2 regions of the Streptomyces sp. CA-181903 genome follow, and region 1 is predicted to be linked to the other one. Evidence: riboswitches for the same ligand, from Rfam matches in the RefSeq annotation. Region 1 holds a riboswitch; the other holds the start of a gene.

Region 1 (8,707 bases):
TGGTGCCGGCCGTCGCCGCGCAGGGCCATGCGGGCGGCCGTGACGGCCTTCGCCGCGGCCATGCCGTTGCGCTCGATGCAGGGGATCTGCACCAGGCCGCCGACCGGGTCGCAGGTGAGGCCGAGGTTGTGCTCCATGCCGATCTCGGCCGCGTTCTCGACCTGCTCGGGGGAGCCGCCCATGACCTCGGCGAGGCCGCCGGAGGCCATGGAGCAGGCCGAGCCGACCTCGCCCTGGCAGCCGACCTCGGCGCCGGAGATGGAGGCGTTCTCCTTGAAGAGCATGCCGATCGCGCCCGCGGCGAGCAGGAAGCGGACGACGCCCTCCTCGTCCGCGCCGGGCACGAAGTTCATGTAGTAGTGGAGGACGGCCGGGATGATGCCGGCGGCGCCGTTGGTGGGCGCGGTGACGACCCGGCCGCCGGCCGCGTTCTCCTCGTTGACCGCCATCGCGTAGACGGTGATCCACTCCATCGCGCGGGCCTGCGCGTCGCCCTCGGCACGCAGCTGGCGCGACGTGCTCGCGGCGCGGCGGCGGACCTTGAGGCCGCCGGGGAGGATGCCCTCCCGGGACATGCCGCGGCTGACGCACGCCTGCATGACGCGCCAGATCTCCAGCAGGCCGGCCCGGATCTCGTCCTCGGTGCGCCACGCCTTCTCGTTCTCCATCATCATCGCGGAGATCGACAGGCCGGATTCGCGGGACATCCGCAGCAGCTCGTCGCCGGTGCGGAAGGGGTACTTCAGGACGGTGTCGTCGGGGACGATCCGGTCGGCGCCGACCGCGTCCTCGTCCACCACGAAGCCGCCGCCGACCGAGTAGTAGGTCTTCTCCAGCAGGGGCGCGCCGCTCTCGTCGTAGGCGAAGAGGGTCATGCCGTTGGCGTGGTACGGCAGGGCGCGGCGGCGGTGCAGGATCAGCTGGGTGGAGGCGTCGAAGTCGATCTCGTGGGCCGAGCCGATCTCGGTGCCGAGGAGGCGCAGGCGCTTGGTGGTGCGGATGCGCTCCACCTCGTCGTCGGCGATCTCGACGTCGACGGTGCGCGGCGAGTGGCCCTCCAGGCCGAGCAGGACGGCCTTGGGCGTCCCGTGGCCGTGCCCGGTGGCGCCGAGGGAGCCGAAGAGCTCCGCGCGCACCGAGGCGGTCTGGGCGAGCAGGCCGTCCTTCTTCAGGCGGCCCACGAACATCCGGGCGGCGCGCATCGGGCCGACCGTGTGGGAGCTGGACGGGCCTATGCCGATCGAGAAGAGATCGAATACGGAGATGGCCACGGTGGCAGCTCCTTGGGTCGGGGGTGGTACGAGGGGGTTTACGGCTGTGCGTGACGTGGTGCGGGGCACCGCGCTCACCACCAGTGTGCGCGATGCCCCGTACAACCCGGTAAAACCGGAGGTCCGGTCCTACTTCAGGCCGGGGTACAGCGGGTGCTTGTCCGCCAGCGCGGTGACGCGGGCGCGCAGCGCCGGGGCGTCGTACTCGGGCTTCAGGGCCTCCGCGATGACGTCCGCGACCTCGCGGAAGTCCTCGGTGGTGAAGCCGCGGGTGGCCAGCGCCGGGGTGCCGATCCGCAGGCCCGAGGTGACCATCGGGGGACGCGGGTCGTTCGGGACGGCGTTGCGGTTGACCGTGATGCCGACCTCGTGGAGGCGGTCCTCGGCCTGCTGGCCGTCCAGCTGGGAGTGGCGCAGGTCGACGAGGACCAGGTGCACGTCCGTGCCGCCGGACAGGACGGAGACGCCGTGCTCCTTGACGTCGTCCTGGACCAGGCGCTCGGCCAGGATCTTCGCGCCCTCCAGCGTGCGCTGCTGGCGCTCCTTGAACTCCTCGCTGGCCGCGACCTTGAAGGAGACCGCCTTGGCCGCGATCACGTGCTCCAGCGGACCGCCCTGCTGACCGGGGAAGACCGCCGAGTTGATCTTCTTGGCGAGCTCGGCCGTGGAGAGGATCACACCGCCGCGCGGACCGCCGAGGGTCTTGTGCGTGGTGGTGGTGACGACGTGCGCGTGCGGCACCGGGGAGGGGTGCAGCCCGGCGGCGACCAGGCCCGCGAAGTGGGCCATGTCGACCATCAGGTACGCGCCGACCTCGTCGGCGATCCGGCGGAAGGCCGCGAAGTCCAGCTGCCGCGGGTAGGCGGACCAGCCGGCGATGATCAGCTTGGGGCGGTGCTCCTTGGCGAGGCGCTCGACCTCCTCCATGTCGACCAGGTTGGTCTGCTCGTCGACGTGGTAGGCGACCACGTCGTAGAGCTTGCCCGAGAAGTTGATCTTCATGCCGTGGGTCAGGTGCCCGCCGTGGGCGAGGTTCAGACCCAGGATCGTGTCGCCCGGCTTCAGCAGCGCGAACATCGCCGCGGCGTTGGCCTGGGCGCCCGAGTGCGGCTGCACGTTGGCGGCCTCGGCGCCGAACAGCGCCTTGATCCGGTCGATGGCGATCTGCTCGACGACGTCGACGTGCTCGCAGCCGCCGTAGTAGCGGCGGCCCGGGTAGCCCTCGGCGTACTTGTTGGTGAGGACCGAGCCCTGGGCCTCCATGACCGCGACCGGAGCGAAGTTCTCCGAGGCGATCATTTCCAGCGTGGACTGCTGACGGTGGAGTTCGGCGTCGACGGCGGCGGCGACGTCGGGGTCGAGCTCATGGAGGGAGCTGTTCAGAAGCGACATGAGTTCTTCCTGGCGGGAGGGGCCGGGAGGGGCCGGGGGAAGGCGGGACGCGGGGTCAGCCGGCGAAGTCCGTGTACGCGTCGGCGGTCAGCAGCTCCGCCGGCTCGTCCGTGATCTTCACCTTGAACAGCCAGCCGCCCTCGAAGGGGGCGGAGTTCACCAGCGAGGGGTCGTCCACGACGTCCTGGTTGGCCTCGACGACCTCGCCCGTGACGGGGGCGAAGAGGTCGCTGACCGACTTGGTGGACTCCAGCTCACCGCAGGTCTCGCCTGCGGTGATGGTGTCGCCGACGGCCGGGAGCTGGGCGTAGACGACGTCGCCGAGCGCGTTGGCGGCGAACTCGGTGATACCCACCGTCGCCACACCGTTCTCATCCGTGGCCGACAGCCACTCGTGCTCCTTGGTGTAGCGGAGGTGCTGGGGGTTGCTCATGGGTCGATTCTCCTGTACGCGGATGGATGCTCGTGCAAGGGGTCTTGACAGGTGAGACAGAAGACGGCGGGGACGGCGGGCGGGCTCAGTGCTCCCGCTTGTAGAACGGCAGGGCGACGACCTCGTACGGCTCGTGGCTGCCGCGGATGTCCACCGCGACCCCGGCCGTGCCGGGGGCGGCGTGGGCCGCGTCCACGTAGGCGATGGCGATCGGCTTGCCGAGCGTGGGGGAGGGGGCGCCCGAGGTGACCTCGCCGATGACCGCGCCCGAGGCGGCGTCCACCACCGGGTAGCCGGCCCGCGGCACCCGCCGCCCGGCCGCCACCAGGCCCACCAGCTTGCGCGGCGGGGCGTCCGCGGCGCGCTCGGCGGCGGCCTCCAGCGCCGCGCGCCCCACGAAGTCGCCGGGCTTGTCGAACTTGACGACGCGGCCGAGCCCGGCGTCGAACGGCGTGGTCGCGGTGGTCAGCTCGTGCCCGTACAGCGGCATGCCCGCCTCCAGGCGGAGCGTGTCCCGGCAGGACAGGCCGCACGGCACCAGACCGGCGTCCGCGCCCGCCTCGGTGAGCGCCTGCCACAGCTTCTCCGCGTCGGCGGGGGCGACGAACAGCTCGAAGCCGTCCTCGCCGGTGTAGCCGGTGCGGGCGATCAGCGCCGGGACGCCGGCGACCGTGCCGGGCAGGCCCGCGTAGTACTTCAGGCCGTCCAGGTCGGCGTCGGTGACCGACTTCAGGATGGCGGGGGAGGCCGGGCCCTGGACGGCGAGCAGCGCGTAGTTCTCGCGGTCGTCGCGCACCTCGGCCTCGAAGCCCGCGGCCCGCTCGGTGAGCGCGTCCAGCACGACCTGGGCGTTGGAGGCGTTGGCGACGACCATGTACTCCTGGTCCGCCAGCCGGTAGACGATCAGGTCGTCCAGGATGCCGCCGCGCTCGTCGCAGATCATCGTGTAGCGGGCACGGCCGGGCTTCAGCGCGGAGAGGTTGCCCACCAGGGCGTGGTCCAGGGCCTGGCCGGCCTGCGGACCCGTAAGGGTGATCTCGCCCATGTGCGAGAGGTCGAACAGACCGGCGCGGGTGCGGACGGCCACGTGCTCGTCGCGCTCGCTCCCGTAGCGGAGGGGCATGTCCCAGCCGGCGAAGTCGGTCATCGTCGCGCCCAGGGCGCGGTGCAGCGCGTCGAGCGCGGTACGACGCGGGGCGGCGGTCTCTGAGGGCTGTGAGGTCTCTGCGGCAGACATGATCAAGGCTCCCGGGCAGCGGTCGCGAGGACGCGGGGACGTCGAAGGACGGCCTCCCCATCTGTCATCGGAACCTGAGAGGTTCACCGGGAGCCCCGGAGGGCACGCGGCTTGCACCTTGGGTGGGACCGCCGGGCGGTCCGCTTTTCAGATCTGCCTCACCCTGCGCGGTACGGGGCCTGAGAGATTCAAGGGAGGAACTTGCTCCTTCGGCGCCCGGCATGCGGCGTGCCGCGGTGCGGCAGGCACATGGCCGGAACTCTCCCGCGCGGATTCGAGCGGCCGGTATGCAGTTGTACGCAGGTGCGCGTGTACGCAGGTGGTCGTGCTCTTGGCGCGCACATCATTGCACGTACGGGCGTGCGATGGACCGTTCGGAGCCCATCGCATTGGATTACTTTTCCTTTACTCCGTCCGTATGCGGGTGGGGTACACCGTGGGCACCGGGCGAGGGAGCGGCGGGGCCGCGCGGCGGCGGACGAGGACGGGGGAGCGGTGCGAACGGGCGGCCGGAGGGACGCGGCGGATGCGGCGCGGGCGGCACGGGCGGAGCGGGCCGTCGGGGCGCGGGCGCGCGACCTGCGCGGGGCGGTGCCGGCCGTGACGGAGCTGCGCTGCCGCGCCGGGGACCTGCTGGTCGTCTCCGGCCTGCCCGGCGCCGGGAAGTCCACCCTGATGCGACGGGTCGTGCCCGCCCTCGACGGCCGCGGCGACCCCGTGCGCCGCGTCGACTCGCAGGATTCCCGGGCCCGCCTGGAGCGCCGGCTGCGCGCCCTGCCCGTACGGCTCCCGTACGGCGCCTACCGCCCCCTCGCGCGCCTCGCGCACTACGCCCGCCTGTGGCGCGCCCTGCGCTCCGGCGCGAGCCTCGTCGTGCACGACTGCGGGCAGCGAGCCTGGGTCCGCCGGCTGCTGGCCCGCGAGGCGCGCCGGCGCGGGACCGCGCTGCACGTCCTGTTGCTCGCCGTCGAGCCCGGGACCGCGCTCGCCGGGCAGCGGGCCCGGGGACGGACGGTCTCCCGGGCCGCGTTCGGGCGCCACCGCCGCGCCATGGAGCGGCTGGTCGCGGCGACGGCGGCGGGCCGCTCGCCGAAGGGCGCGGCGAGCGTGTTCCTGCTCGACCGCCCGGCCGCGGCGGCCCTGCGGACGATCACCTTCGCGGGGCCGGGCGCGGCGGGACCGCCCGTCACCGAGCCCGCCCCCGCCGCCCCCCTCGCGCGGCGGCCGCCTCCTCGCCCGGCCGGTACGCCCCTCCCGCCCCCTGACGGGGAGTCGGCCGTTAAGGTGCGGGTGCGAGCGCGACGAGATCGTGGGGAGAACGGATGAGCGGCCCCGAGCTGCACGGCACAAAGCGGGTCCGGGGCGAGGCGCCCGGCTGGCCCGCCAACGAACTGGAGGAGACCCTCGCCGCCTGCGCGGGCGTCCCCGGCACCGGCGAGCGCGTCGTCGAGGCGCTCGGCCGCAGCGAGGTCTGGATACCCCTGCCCAAGGGCGGCGGCCCCGACAGCCGCGACCTCGACCTGCCCACCATCGAGCTCGGCGGCGCCGCGTTCGTGCCGGTGTTCAGCTCCGAGGAGCAGTTCCGCCGCGTCGTCGGCGACCACATGGCCCACGCGGTCGCCCCCGCCGTGGAGTTCGCCCGCGGCCTGCCCCCGCAGGTGGGCATCGTCGTCAACCCCGAGGGCACGGTCGGCGCGCCGCTGCCGCCCGCCGCCGTCGCCGAGCTCTGCCGGGCCGGCCGGCTGCGGCTGGAGGGCGAGCCCACCGGCGGCCGGGTGCGCCTGCACGAGCCCTACTGGCAGGACGAGCCCACCGCCTTCCTGGCCGCCGCGGGCCTGGAGTTCACCGCCGCCCGCGCCGTGCGCACCGCCCGCCGCGCCCTGGCGAGCGTCGAGGGCGGCCCGCCGGAGCTCTTCGTCGGCGTGGAGCTCGACCTCCCCGACGACGACAGCCGCGCCGCCGCCGTGGCCGCGCTGGGCCGCGCCCTGGGCTCCGCCCCCGTCCCCTGGCCGGTCCGCACGGTCTTCCTCGACGTCACCCGCGACCCGGTCGCCGACTGGATGCGGGACCGCGTCGCACCGTTCTACGACCGTGACCGGTGACTGCTCCCCTGCATGCCGCCCCGGCCTCGTAAGCTGGTTGGACGACCGTACGGGAGGCGCGACCGCGCCGTGAGGCAGGGGGCGGACGCGACGCGAGCGTCCGCCGGGAGAAGGGGCGGGATCAGGTGAGCGCGGGCGCGGAGAGCGGCGTGGAGCAGGTGCTGCGCCAAGTGGCGCCCGGGCGGTACGACGTCTACGAATCGCTGCTGCGCGCCGTCGCCGACGGCCGGCTGTGGATGCTGCTCTGGCACGGCCGGCCCGGCTCGCCCGACGCCCAGTACGGGAACATGGAGGTCGACGGCCTCGGCTACGCCCCGTGCGTCACCTCCGAGCGCGAGCTCGCCGCCAGCGGCTGGAACCGCGCCCACGAGGTCGTCACCGGCCGCTCCCTCGCCGCCTCCCTCTACCCCGGCCGCTGGGGCCTGTGGCTCAACCCGCACGCCCCCGGCGGCGGCGTCGGCATCCCCTGGCTCGACCTGCGCCGCATCGCCGGCGGCCTGGACCGGCTGCCCGCGGGCCCCCTCCAGATCAGCGAACCCACCGTCGACATCGCCCGGTTCTACGCCCTGCTCGCCCAGCACGCCCAGCGCACGCCGGCCGTCCGGGCACTGCGCCGCGCCTGGGTGCAGCCGGCGATCGGCGCCGCGTACCTGGCGATCGGCCTCGACCTGTACGACACCTCGCCGCCCGCCGTGGAGTCCGTCCGGGCGATGATGCAGCAGGTGGTGGCCGTGGTGCCGGAGGGGCTGCCGGTGTCCACGGTGGCGATGTCGGACGAGTTCGACCCGGTGGCCCTGTGGATGCGCGCCCACGCCCGCCCGTTCTACGGCCACGCAGCCCCGAGCGGCGCGGCGGCGCCGGGGTACGGGTACCCGCACTAGCGCACCCCGGGCACGCCTTCCCGCGACACGCGCGTCCCCCGCGACGGAATCGCACCCGGGCGCCGCGGGTGACGGACGAGGCGCCCGTCCGCTGCCGTTTCCCCTGCTGAGCGTCAACCCCCGTCCGTATAACGGAACCTCGCATCGCACATCACGGTTGCGCATCCATTGGTTGCCAGGTCTGGCGGGTGATCGTGAACGCGTTGAAGACTCCCGAGCCAAGGACCCGCAGGTCCGGTGTACGACCAGCTCCGCTTGTACTTCCCGCACCACAGCACCGCACAGCACCGCATGTGTCAGTGATGGTCGACCTGCCGCCCCCGGGCGGCCGGCGGAGGCCGGTTCCCCCGGCCGAGAGGGGTCCAGCGAACGATGACGGCACCACTCCCCGAGACGAGCGCGACCGGGACCGCGACCGTCGTCGCCGACGCGGAACTCCCGGTCCCGGGCACGACGATCGAGGGCCGCTCCCCGTGGCGCATCGCCTGGACACGGCTCAAGCGCGACAAACTGGCCCTCGCCGGCGGGATCGTGGTCCTGCTGCTCATCCTGGTCGCGATCTTCGCCCCGCTGATCGTGGACCTGCTGGGCCACCCGCCGAACGAGTACCACGAGGACCAGATCGACCCCCTCTTCGGCACCCCGAAGGGCTCATGGGGCGGCATCAACGGGGACTTCCTGTTCGGCGTCGAGCCGGTCAACGGCCGGGACGTCTTCAGCCGGGTCGTCTACGGCGCCCGGGTCTCCCTCCTCGTCGCCTTCCTCGCGGCCGTGGTCGCCGTGGTGATCGGCACCGTCCTGGGCATCATCGCCGGCTACTTCGGCGGCTGGGTGGACACCGTGGTGAGCCGGGTGATGGACGCGCTGCTGGCCTTCCCGCAGCTGCTCTTCATCATCGCGCTGATCTCCGTCGTCCCCAACGAGCTCTGGGGACTGACCGGTTCGGGCGTCCGGATGGCCGTCCTCATCGCGGTGATCGGCTTCTTCGGCTGGCCCTACGTGGGGCGCATCGTGCGCGGGCAGACGCTCTCGCTGAGAGAGCGCGAGTACGTGGAGGCGGCGCGCAGCCTGGGCGCCGGCCGGACGTACATCCTCTTCCGCGAGCTGCTGCCCAACCTGGTCGCGCCGATCACCGTCTACGCCACGCTGATGATCCCGACCAACGTCCTCACCGAGGCCGCGCTCAGCTTCCTCGGCGCCGGCGTCAAGCCGCCCACGTCGTCCTGGGGGCAGATGCTCTCCAAGGCCGTCAACACCTATGAGGGCGACCCGATGTTCATGGTGATCCCGGGCCTCGCCATCTTCGTCACCGTGCTGGCGTTCAACCTCTTCGGGGACGGCGTACGGGACGCCCTGGACCCCAAGGGCTCGCGCTAGCCGCCCCCCGCACA
Region 2 (8,707 bases), 4.3 Mb from region 1:
GCCACCGGGCCCAGGGGCCGGTGGAAGGCGATGAGCGGGGCCAGGAGGGGCGCCCCCTCTTCCGCGACCAGGGGGATGCCCACGGGGGCCAGGGAGTTCCTCCAGGCGATCCCACGGCGACCGCGCGCATAGGTCTCGGTACGCCGATGTCGGGTGCGGGGGAAGGGGCTGCGTTGCCGGTCTGTACGAGGTGTGGTCATCGGAACGGCGAGAACAGCCGGTTCTGCTCCAACTGCGGTGCGCCGCTGCGGCCGGGTGCCGTCGCCGAGCGCGCCTCGGAGACCACGTCCACGATCTCCATCTCCGGTCTGGAGGCGTACGACTCCGAGACCACCGGGCAGACGCCCATCCCGTCGCTCTCCCCGGAGGCCCAGGCCGCCGTGGAGGCGCTGCCGCTGGGCTCGGCGCTGCTGGTCGTCCGGCGCGGTCCGAACTCGGGCAGCCGCTTCCTGCTGGACGGCGAGGTGACCACGGCGGGCCGCCACCCGCAGAGCGACATCTTCCTCGACGACGTCACGGTCTCGCGCCGGCACGTGGAGTTCCGGCGGGGCCAGGACGGCGGCTTCAGCGTCACGGACGTCGGCAGCCTCAACGGCACGTACGTGAACCGGGAGCAGATCGACTCGGTGGTGCTGTCGAACGGCGACGAGGTGCAGATCGGCAAGTACCGTCTGGTCTTCTTCGGCAGCCAGCGGGGCATCTGACCCCTCCCGGACCGCGTCCGGGGGGACAGCCGCCCGGGAGGACAGCAAGGGAAGGGCCATGCTTCAGACACCGTCGGTCGGTGCCGGTTCCTCCGGCACCGCCGGTGCGGAAGGCCGGCTGGTGAGCATCGGAACGGTGCTCAACCTGCTGCGCGAGGAGTTCCCCGAGGTCACCATCTCCAAGATCCGTTTCCTGGAGGCGGAGGGCCTGGTCGAGCCGCAGCGCACGCCGTCCGGATACCGCAAGTTCAGTACGGCGGACGTGGAGCGGCTCGCCCAGGTGCTGCGGATGCAGCGCGACCACTACCTGCCGCTGAAGGTCATCCGCGAGCACCTGGACGCGCTGGCCCGCGGCGAGCGCGTCCCGCTGCCCGCCCCCGGGCAGCCCCGGGACGGCCTCGACCTCGGGGAGCCGCCGGACGAAGGGCCCGAGGATCCGGCGGAGGCCGGCCCCGAGCCCGTTCCCGCCGGGCCCGGCGGCCGGATCGGCCGCGCCGAGCTGCTGGAGCTCACCGGGGTGACCGAGGGCGAGCTCGTGGAGTGGGAGTCGTACGGGCTGGTCGTCCCCCACCCGGACGGCGGATTCGGGGCCGATTCCGTGGCCGTCGCCCGCCTCGTCGCCGACCTGGGACGATTCGGGCTGGAACCGCGGCACCTGCGGGCCGTGAAGGCCGCGGCGGACCGCGAGGCGGGTCTGGTCGAACAGGTGGTCGCACCCCTGCGCAGGCACCGCAACCCGCAGACCAGGGCCCATGCCGAGGCCACCGCCCGGGAGCTCGCCGGACTGTCCGTCCGGTTGCACGCGGCGCTGGTCCGCTCCGCCCTCCAGCCGCGCGGACGGTGACCGTTTCGGCGGTGCGGACAGTGACCGAGGCGGGCCCCGACTACCCAAACCGGCCGAGCACGTCCTAGGGTTGCTGTGTGAACGAGCTCGATGTCGTGGGTGTCCGGGTGGAAATGCCCTCCAACCAACCGATCGTGCTCCTGCGCGAAGTGGGAGGCGACCGCTACCTCCCCATCTGGATCGGACCGGGGGAGGCGACGGCGATCGCCTTCGCCCAGCAGGGGATGGCTCCGGCCCGACCGCTGACCCACGACCTTTTCAAGGACGTGCTGGAGGCGGTGGGGCAGCAGCTCGCGGAGGTCCGCATCACGGACCTACGCGAAGGCGTCTTCTACGCGGAGCTGGTGTTCGCCAGCGGAGTCGAGGTCAGCGCCAGGCCGTCCGACGCCATAGCGCTGGCCCTGCGCACCGGAACGCCGATCTACGGCAGCGACGGGGTGCTGGACGACGCGGGGATCGCCATCCCGGACGAGCAGGAGGACGAGGTGGAGAAGTTCCGCGAGTTCCTCGACCAGATCTCGCCCGAGGACTTCGGTACCAACAGCCAGTGAGGCGGCCGGCGGTCCCCCGCGGCAGGCCCGCACAGGGCGTGCCCGGGGCCACGGCAGGGTATTCGAGTAGCCTTTCCCCCGCGGGGACACGTAAAACCACTCTCAGGGTGATTATCACTCGGCGTGCCGAGTGTGGCGATCGTTGACGCACCCCGAGCGACTGCCTACCGTCGAGAAGGCAGGTCAAGGACGGAGGTCGGCGTGAGAAGCACGGGCGACGGTACAGCGGTCGGCAGTCCGTATCCGCTGCACGGGGGATCGGTCGAACCGGTGACCCTCCCGCACAGCCTGAACGGTACGGGCGGTACGCCCGCCCACGGTCTGAGCGGCGTGGGGAGCGTGGGCGGCACCCCCGTTCCGGCGGCGGCGGTCACCGCTCAGCGCGGGCCCCGGGCCGGCGGCCCCAGGGACGCGGACGCCGGGGGCGGCGCGGCGGCCGGCACGGAGACCATCGGCTACCGCGGGCCCACCGCCTGCGCGGCGGCCGGCATCACCTACCGGCAGCTCGACTACTGGGCGCGCACGGGGCTCGTGGAGCCGAGCGTCCGGCCCGCGTACGGGTCCGGCAGCCAGCGGCTGTACAGCTTCCGGGACGTGGTGGTCCTCAAGATCGTCAAGCGGTTGCTGGACACCGGCGTCTCCCTGCAGAACATCCGCACCGCCGTGCAGCACCTGCGCTCCCGCGGCATGGCCGATCTGGCGCAGATGACGCTGATGAGCGACGGCGCGACGGTCTACGAGTGCGCGTCCCCCGATGAGGTCGTGGGGCTCCTCCAGGGGGCCAGGGCGTCTTCGGGATCGCCGTCGGGGTGGTCTGGCGGGACGTCGAGAGCGCGCTCGCGCAGTTGCACGGCGAGCGGGTGGACACCGGCGAGACGCTGATCGGCCACAATCCGGCGGACGAGCTGGCGCGGCGGCGCAACCGGGCCGGCTGAGGGCGGTCTTCGGACGTACGGAAGCGGGCCCGGGGTTGTTCCCCGGGCCCGCTTCCGTATGGCCGGGCATGGGTGTGACGCGGCGCGGTCGGGCTCGTCGTCGCACGTCAGCGCGATTGTCAGTGGTATGCGGGACCATTCGTGGTGTGAGAGGTTCACCGACGATCCTGCATCTCGACATGGACGCCTTCTACGCCTCGGTGGAGCAGGCGGCCAAGCCCAGCCTGCGCGGAAAGCCGGTCGTCGTGGGCGGCATCGGCCCGCGCGGCGTGGTGGCCACCGCGTCGTACGAGGCGCGGGTCTTCGGCGTGCACTCCGCCATGGCGACGGCCCAGGCCCGCCGGCTGTGTCCCAACGCGGCCTATCTGACCCCGCGCTTCAGCCTGTACCAGCAGGTGAGCGGCGTGGTCATGGGGCTGCTGGGAGAGCTGTCGCCGTTGGTGGAGCCGTTGAGCCTCGACGAGGCGTTCGTCGACCTGGAGGCGGGTGGCGTAGAGCCGGACTCGGCCGCCGTACGGGCGGTGGGGGAGCGGCTGCGCAGGGACATCCTGGCGGCGACGGGGGTCAGCGGGTCGGTGGGCCTCGCCGGGTCCAAGATGCTGGCCAAGATCGCTTCTGAGCAGGCGAAGCCGGACGGGCTGGTCGTCATCGAGCCGGGCACGGAGTTGGAGCTGCTGGGGCCGATGTCGGTGCGGACGATCCCGGGCGTCGGGCCCGCCACCGCGGAGACGCTGCGGCGCGCGGGCATCCACACGGTGGCCGAGACGGCCGAGGCGGGGGAGGCGGAACTGGTGCGGCTGCTGGGCAAGGCGCACGGGGCCGGGCTGTACGCCCTGGCGACGGGCCGTGACGACCGGCCCGTCGTGGCCGAGCGGGACGCGAAGTCCGTCTCCGTGGAGGACACCTTCGCCGAGGACCTGACCGACCGGACGCGTGTGCAGCTGGAGCTCGCGCGTCTCGCCGACCGCTGCGTCCGGCGGCTGCGTGCGGCCGGGCGGTCGGGGCGGACGGTCGTCATCAAGGTGCGGCGCTACGACTTCTCGACGCTGACACGCTCCGAGACGCTCCGGGGGCCCACGGACGACCCGGCCGTGGTTCGGGAGGCGGCTGCCCGGTTGCTGGAGGGGGTTGACACTACGGCGGGGGTGCGGCTGTTGGGGGTGGGGGTGAGCGGGCTCGCGGATTACACGCAGGAGGATTTGTTCGCGCAGGCGCAGGCGCAGGCGTTGGCCGCGGAGGCGGCTGCGGGTGATGGAGGACTCCCGGATGCCGAGGGGGCGCCCGAGGCGCGGGCTGACGACGACGCGTCGCCGGCCCGGCGGTGGCTGCCAGGGCTGGACGTGGTGCATCGGGAGCTCGGCCGGGGATGGGTGCAGGGGAGCGGACTCGGGCGGGTCACCGTGCGGTTCGAGGAGCCCTGGTCGGTGGCTCCGGGGCGGGTGCGGACGTTCACCGTCGACGACCCTGATCTGGAGCCGGCGGAGCCGGTGCCGCTGATACGGCCGGCGGTGGGGGAGGGGGCGCCGGCCGGTGGCGTGGCCGCCGCGTCGGGGCGGTGAGGGCGCGCTGCCGCGCTTGGAGCGCCCCGGTCCCTCCCTTTCACCGTTTCTTGCGGGGGGCGGGCCCCCGCCCCCCAACGCGCCTGCGGTGCGCGTCCTCGGGCCGGACGGGCCGTGGCGGCCCGCCCGACCCGGAGGCCGCGGGGCACTTCGGTCAGTGCCCGCCCGGCTCGTCGTCGTCCCGCTCCCACCCGCCTGTCCCGGCCGCGGGCGTTTCCGGGCCCGGCAAGGGCATGCGGTAGTGGTGGTAGAGACGGAGTTCCTGTTCGGGGGAGAGATGGCGGCCCACGCCCAGGTCGGGGGCCGTTCTGATGAGGGTTCGGTCGTAGGGGATGCGCAGGGACTCGTCGACGACCTCGCTCGGTTCCAGGGGGACGAACGCGTCGCGGCCGAACAGGCCGGTGCGTACGGCCGCCCACTCGGGTTCGCCGGTGGCGTCGTCGAGGTAGACCTCGTCCACGGTGCCGATCTTCGCGCCGTCGCGGTCGTACGCTTTGCGGCCGATCAGGGTCCGAGGATCGATATCCGACTGCATCTGTCCTCCCGGGAGTCACTTCCGTCCCCTCTCTGTCCCCTAATTTCCCCGGAAGACCCTCCCCAAAGCTCGGGAAACCCTCGGGTGGCGAGATAAGCCGCCAATCAGGAGTAATGGGGGAGCGTGCGGAAAAGCACCGCTCGGAGAGATCCGCCGTCGGCATTGCCGCTGGTAGGCTGGCGATTGGCTGTGGACCCCGCGCGGGAGAGTCCCCCAGAAGCCGGACGGGCATTGGCCCCGACGGATTCGACGGGGGCGCCGAAGGAGCAAATCCTCCCCGGAATCTCTCAGGCACACGTACCGCGCGGACGAGGTCACTCTGGAAAGCAGGGCGGGCACCGGACCGGGCACCACGCCGAGCCCCTCCTCACCGACGGTGAAAGCCGGGTCGCGTCACAAGGGCCCGGTGAAGCTCTCAGGTCGAGATGACAGAGGGGGAGGCCGTCCGGGTACCCGCGCCGTGGTACCCCTCGCAGGTCGCAATGACCAGGAGGCCCCCGCAGATGACCGCCCACCGCATCGCCCTCTCCGACCTGGAGCGCGGCACTCCCTTCGCCGGCCGCCACATAGGCCCCGACAGCGAGGCTCAGGCGAAGATGCTCGCCCATGTCGGCTTCGGCTCGCTGGACGAACTCACCGCCGCCGCCGTGCCGGACGTGATCAAGAGCGCCGAGGCGCTCCGGCTGCCCGCGCCCCGCGGCGAGGCCGAGGTGATCGCCGAACTGCGCGGTCTCGCGGACCGCAACCAGGTGCTCGTGCCCATGATCGGGCTCGGCTACCACGGCACGTTCACCCCGCCGGTGATCCTCCGCAACGTCATGGAGAACCCCGCCTGGTACACGGCGTACACCCCGTACCAGCCGGAGATCTCCCAGGGCCGGCTGGAGGCCCTGCTGAACTTCCAGACCGTCGTCGCCGATCTCACCGGGCTGCCCACCTCCGGCGCGTCCCTGCTCGACGAGGGCACCGCAGCCGCCGAGGCGATGGCGCTCGCGCGGCGCGTGGGCAAGGTGAAGGACGGGGTGTTCCTCGTCGACGCCGACGCGCTGCCGCAGACCGTGGCCGTCATCGAGACGCGTGCCGAGCCGACCGGTGTCGAGGTCGTCGTCGCCGATCTCTCGGCCGGCATCCCGGACGAGATCGCCGAGCGCGGCGTCTTCGGTGTGCTGCTCCAGTACCCGGGTGCCTCCGGTGCCGTCCGCGACCCGCGGCCGGTCATCGAGCGGGCGCACGAGCTGGGTGCGATCGTCACCGTCGCCGCCGACCTGCTGGCGCTGACGCTGCTCACGCCGCCCGGCGAGCTGGGCGCCGACATCGCCGTCGGTACCAGCCAGCGGTTCGGTGTGCCGATGGGCTTCGGCGGGCCGCACGCCGGCTACATGGCCGTCCGTGAGCAGTACGCGCGCAGCCTGCCGGGCCGCCTCGTCGGTGTCTCCGTCGACGCGGACGGCGACAAGGCGTACCGCCTGGCCCTCCAGACCCGCGAGCAGCACATCCGCCGCGAGAAGGCCACCAGCAACATCTGCACCGCGCAGGTCCTGCTGGCCGTCATGGCCGGGATGTACGCCGTCTACCACGGGCCCGACGGGCTGACGGGCATCGCCCGCCGCGTCCACCGGTACGCCACGCTGCTCGCCGAGGGGCTGCGGGCCGGCGGCGTCGAGGTCGTGCACGGCGCGTACTTCGACACCGTCACCGCGCGGGTGCCGGGCCGGGCGGACGAGATCGTCGCCGCCGCCTTGGAGCGGGGCGTCAACCTGCGCCGGACGGACGCCGACACCGTCGGCATCGCCTGCGACGAGACCACCACCCGTGAGCACCTGGCCGCCGTCTGGGCCGCGTTCGGGGTGGACGCCGACGTCGAGGCGCTGGACGCCGGTACCGCCGACGCGCTCCCCGAGGGGCTGCTGCGCCGCTCCGACTTCCTCACCCACCCGGTCTTCCACCAGCACCGCTCCGAGACCGCGATGCTGCGCTACCTGCGCCGCCTCGCCGACCGGGACTACGCGCTGGACCGGGGCATGATCCCGCTGGGTTCGTGCACCATGAAGCTCAACGCGACGACCGAGATGGAGCCGGTCACCTGGCCGGAGTTCGGGGCGCTGCACCCGTTCGCCCCGGCGGAGCAGGCGGAGGGCTACCTCACGCTCATCCGTGAGCTGGAGGAGCGGCTGGCCGAGGTCACCGGCTACGACAAGGTCTCGCTCCAGCCCAACGCCGGGTCGCAGGGCGAGCTGGCCGGCCTGCTGGCCGTCCGCGCCTTCCACCGCGCCAACGGCGACGAGCAGCGGACCGTGTGCCTCATCCCGTCCTCCGCGCACGGCACCAACGCGGCCAGCGCCGTGATGGCCGGCATGCGCGTCGTCGTGGTGAAGACGGGCGAGGACGGCGAGGTCGACGCCGACGACCTGCGCGCCAAGATCGAGAAGCACCGCGACGAGCTGGCCGTCCTCATGGTCACCTACCCGTCCACGCACGGGGTGTTCGAGGAGCACATCAGCGAGATCTGCGCCCTCGTCCACGAGGCCGGCGGCCAGGTGTACGTGGACGGCGCCAACCTCAACGCCCTGGTGGGCGTGGCGAAGCCGGGCGAGTTCGGGGGCGACGTCTCGCACCTGAACCTGCACAAGACCTTCTGCATCCCGCACGGTGGCGGCGGTCCGGGCGTCGGTCCCGTCGGCGTCCGCGCCCACCTCGCGCCGTACCTGCCCAACCACCCGCTCCAGCCCGCTGCGGGCCCGGAGACCGGGGTCGGCCCGATCTCGGCGGCGCCGTGGGGCTCGGCCGGCATCCTGCCGATCTCCTGGGCGTACGTCCGGCTGATGGGCGGCGAGGGACTCAAGGCCGCGACGCAGGTGGCGGTGCTGAGCGCCAACTACATCGCCAAGCGCCTGGAACCGCACTACCCGGTGCTCTACACCGGTCCCAACGGCCTCGTCGCCCACGAGTGCATCGTGGACCTCCGGCCGCTCACCAAGGCGACCGGCGTCACCGTCGACGACGTGGCCAAGCGACTGATCGACTACGGCTTCCACGCCCCGACGATGTCGTTCCCGGTGGCCGGCACGCTGATGATCGAGCCCACCGAGAGCGAGGACCTCGGCGAACTCGACCGTTTCTGCGAGGCGATGATCGCGATCCGCGCGGAGATCGAGAAGGTCGGCTCCGGCGAGTGGGACAAGGACGACAACCCGCTGCGCAACGCCCCGCACACCGCCGCGTCGATCGCCGGCGCGTGGGAGCACCCGTACGACCGGGAGACGGCGGTCTTCCCGGGCGGCGTCTCCGCGGCCGACAAGTACTGGCCGCCGGTGCGCCGGGTCGACGGTGCGTTCGGTGACCGCAACCTCGTCTGCTCCTGCCCGCCGCTGGACGAGTACGAGGGCTAGGCGGCAGGCCCGTCACACGGGGAGGGCCGGTCCGGCGGGAACGCCGGGCCGGCCCTTTCGTCGCGTCGTACGTGGTGCGCGTGGTGCGTGCGTGGCGCTTGGTGCCGGCTGACGGTCAGGCCGCCGTCACCACATGCTCGACGCCGAGCGGCCGGTGCGGGGCGATGATCTGCCCGTCCGGCAGCAGTTC

The links. A riboswitch is a leader RNA that binds a small molecule or an ion and turns the genes downstream of it on or off. The one in region 1 is predicted to bind glycine.
Region 2: linked by a shared signal. The riboswitch ahead of gcvP (aminomethyl-transferring glycine dehydrogenase) and the one ahead of gcvT (glycine cleavage system aminomethyltransferase GcvT) in region 1 are both predicted to bind glycine.

Annotation. Positions count from the first base shown of each region.
Region 1 covers NZ_JBNJLY010000001.1:5,275,859-5,284,565, forward strand. Annotated here, with positions in the region: gene ACQEVS_RS23635 (L-serine ammonia-lyase) at 1-1,271, opposite strand, end outside; gene glyA (serine hydroxymethyltransferase) at 1,401-2,663, opposite strand; gene gcvH (glycine cleavage system protein GcvH) at 2,719-3,096, opposite strand; gene gcvT (glycine cleavage system aminomethyltransferase GcvT) at 3,182-4,333, opposite strand; glycine riboswitch at 4,492-4,610, opposite strand; gene ACQEVS_RS23655 (AAA family ATPase) at 4,829-5,659, shown strand; gene ACQEVS_RS23660 (enhanced serine sensitivity protein SseB C-terminal domain-containing protein) at 5,656-6,435, shown strand; gene ACQEVS_RS23665 (enhanced serine sensitivity protein SseB C-terminal domain-containing protein) at 6,561-7,316, shown strand; gene ACQEVS_RS23670 (ABC transporter permease) at 7,689-8,693, shown strand.
Region 2 covers NZ_JBNJLY010000001.1:1,016,663-1,025,369, reverse strand. Annotated here, with positions in the region: gene ACQEVS_RS04365 (FHA domain-containing protein) at 1-704, shown strand, start outside; gene ftsR (transcriptional regulator FtsR) at 763-1,548, shown strand; gene ACQEVS_RS04355 (bifunctional nuclease family protein) at 1,626-2,099, shown strand; partial or broken gene ACQEVS_RS04350 (MerR family transcriptional regulator) at 2,550-3,034, shown strand; gene ACQEVS_RS04345 (DNA polymerase IV) at 3,181-4,593, shown strand; gene ACQEVS_RS04340 (PRC-barrel domain-containing protein) at 4,748-5,128, opposite strand; glycine riboswitch at 5,320-5,441, shown strand; gene gcvP (aminomethyl-transferring glycine dehydrogenase) at 5,632-8,517, shown strand; gene ACQEVS_RS04330 (DUF5999 family protein) at 8,633-8,707, opposite strand, start outside.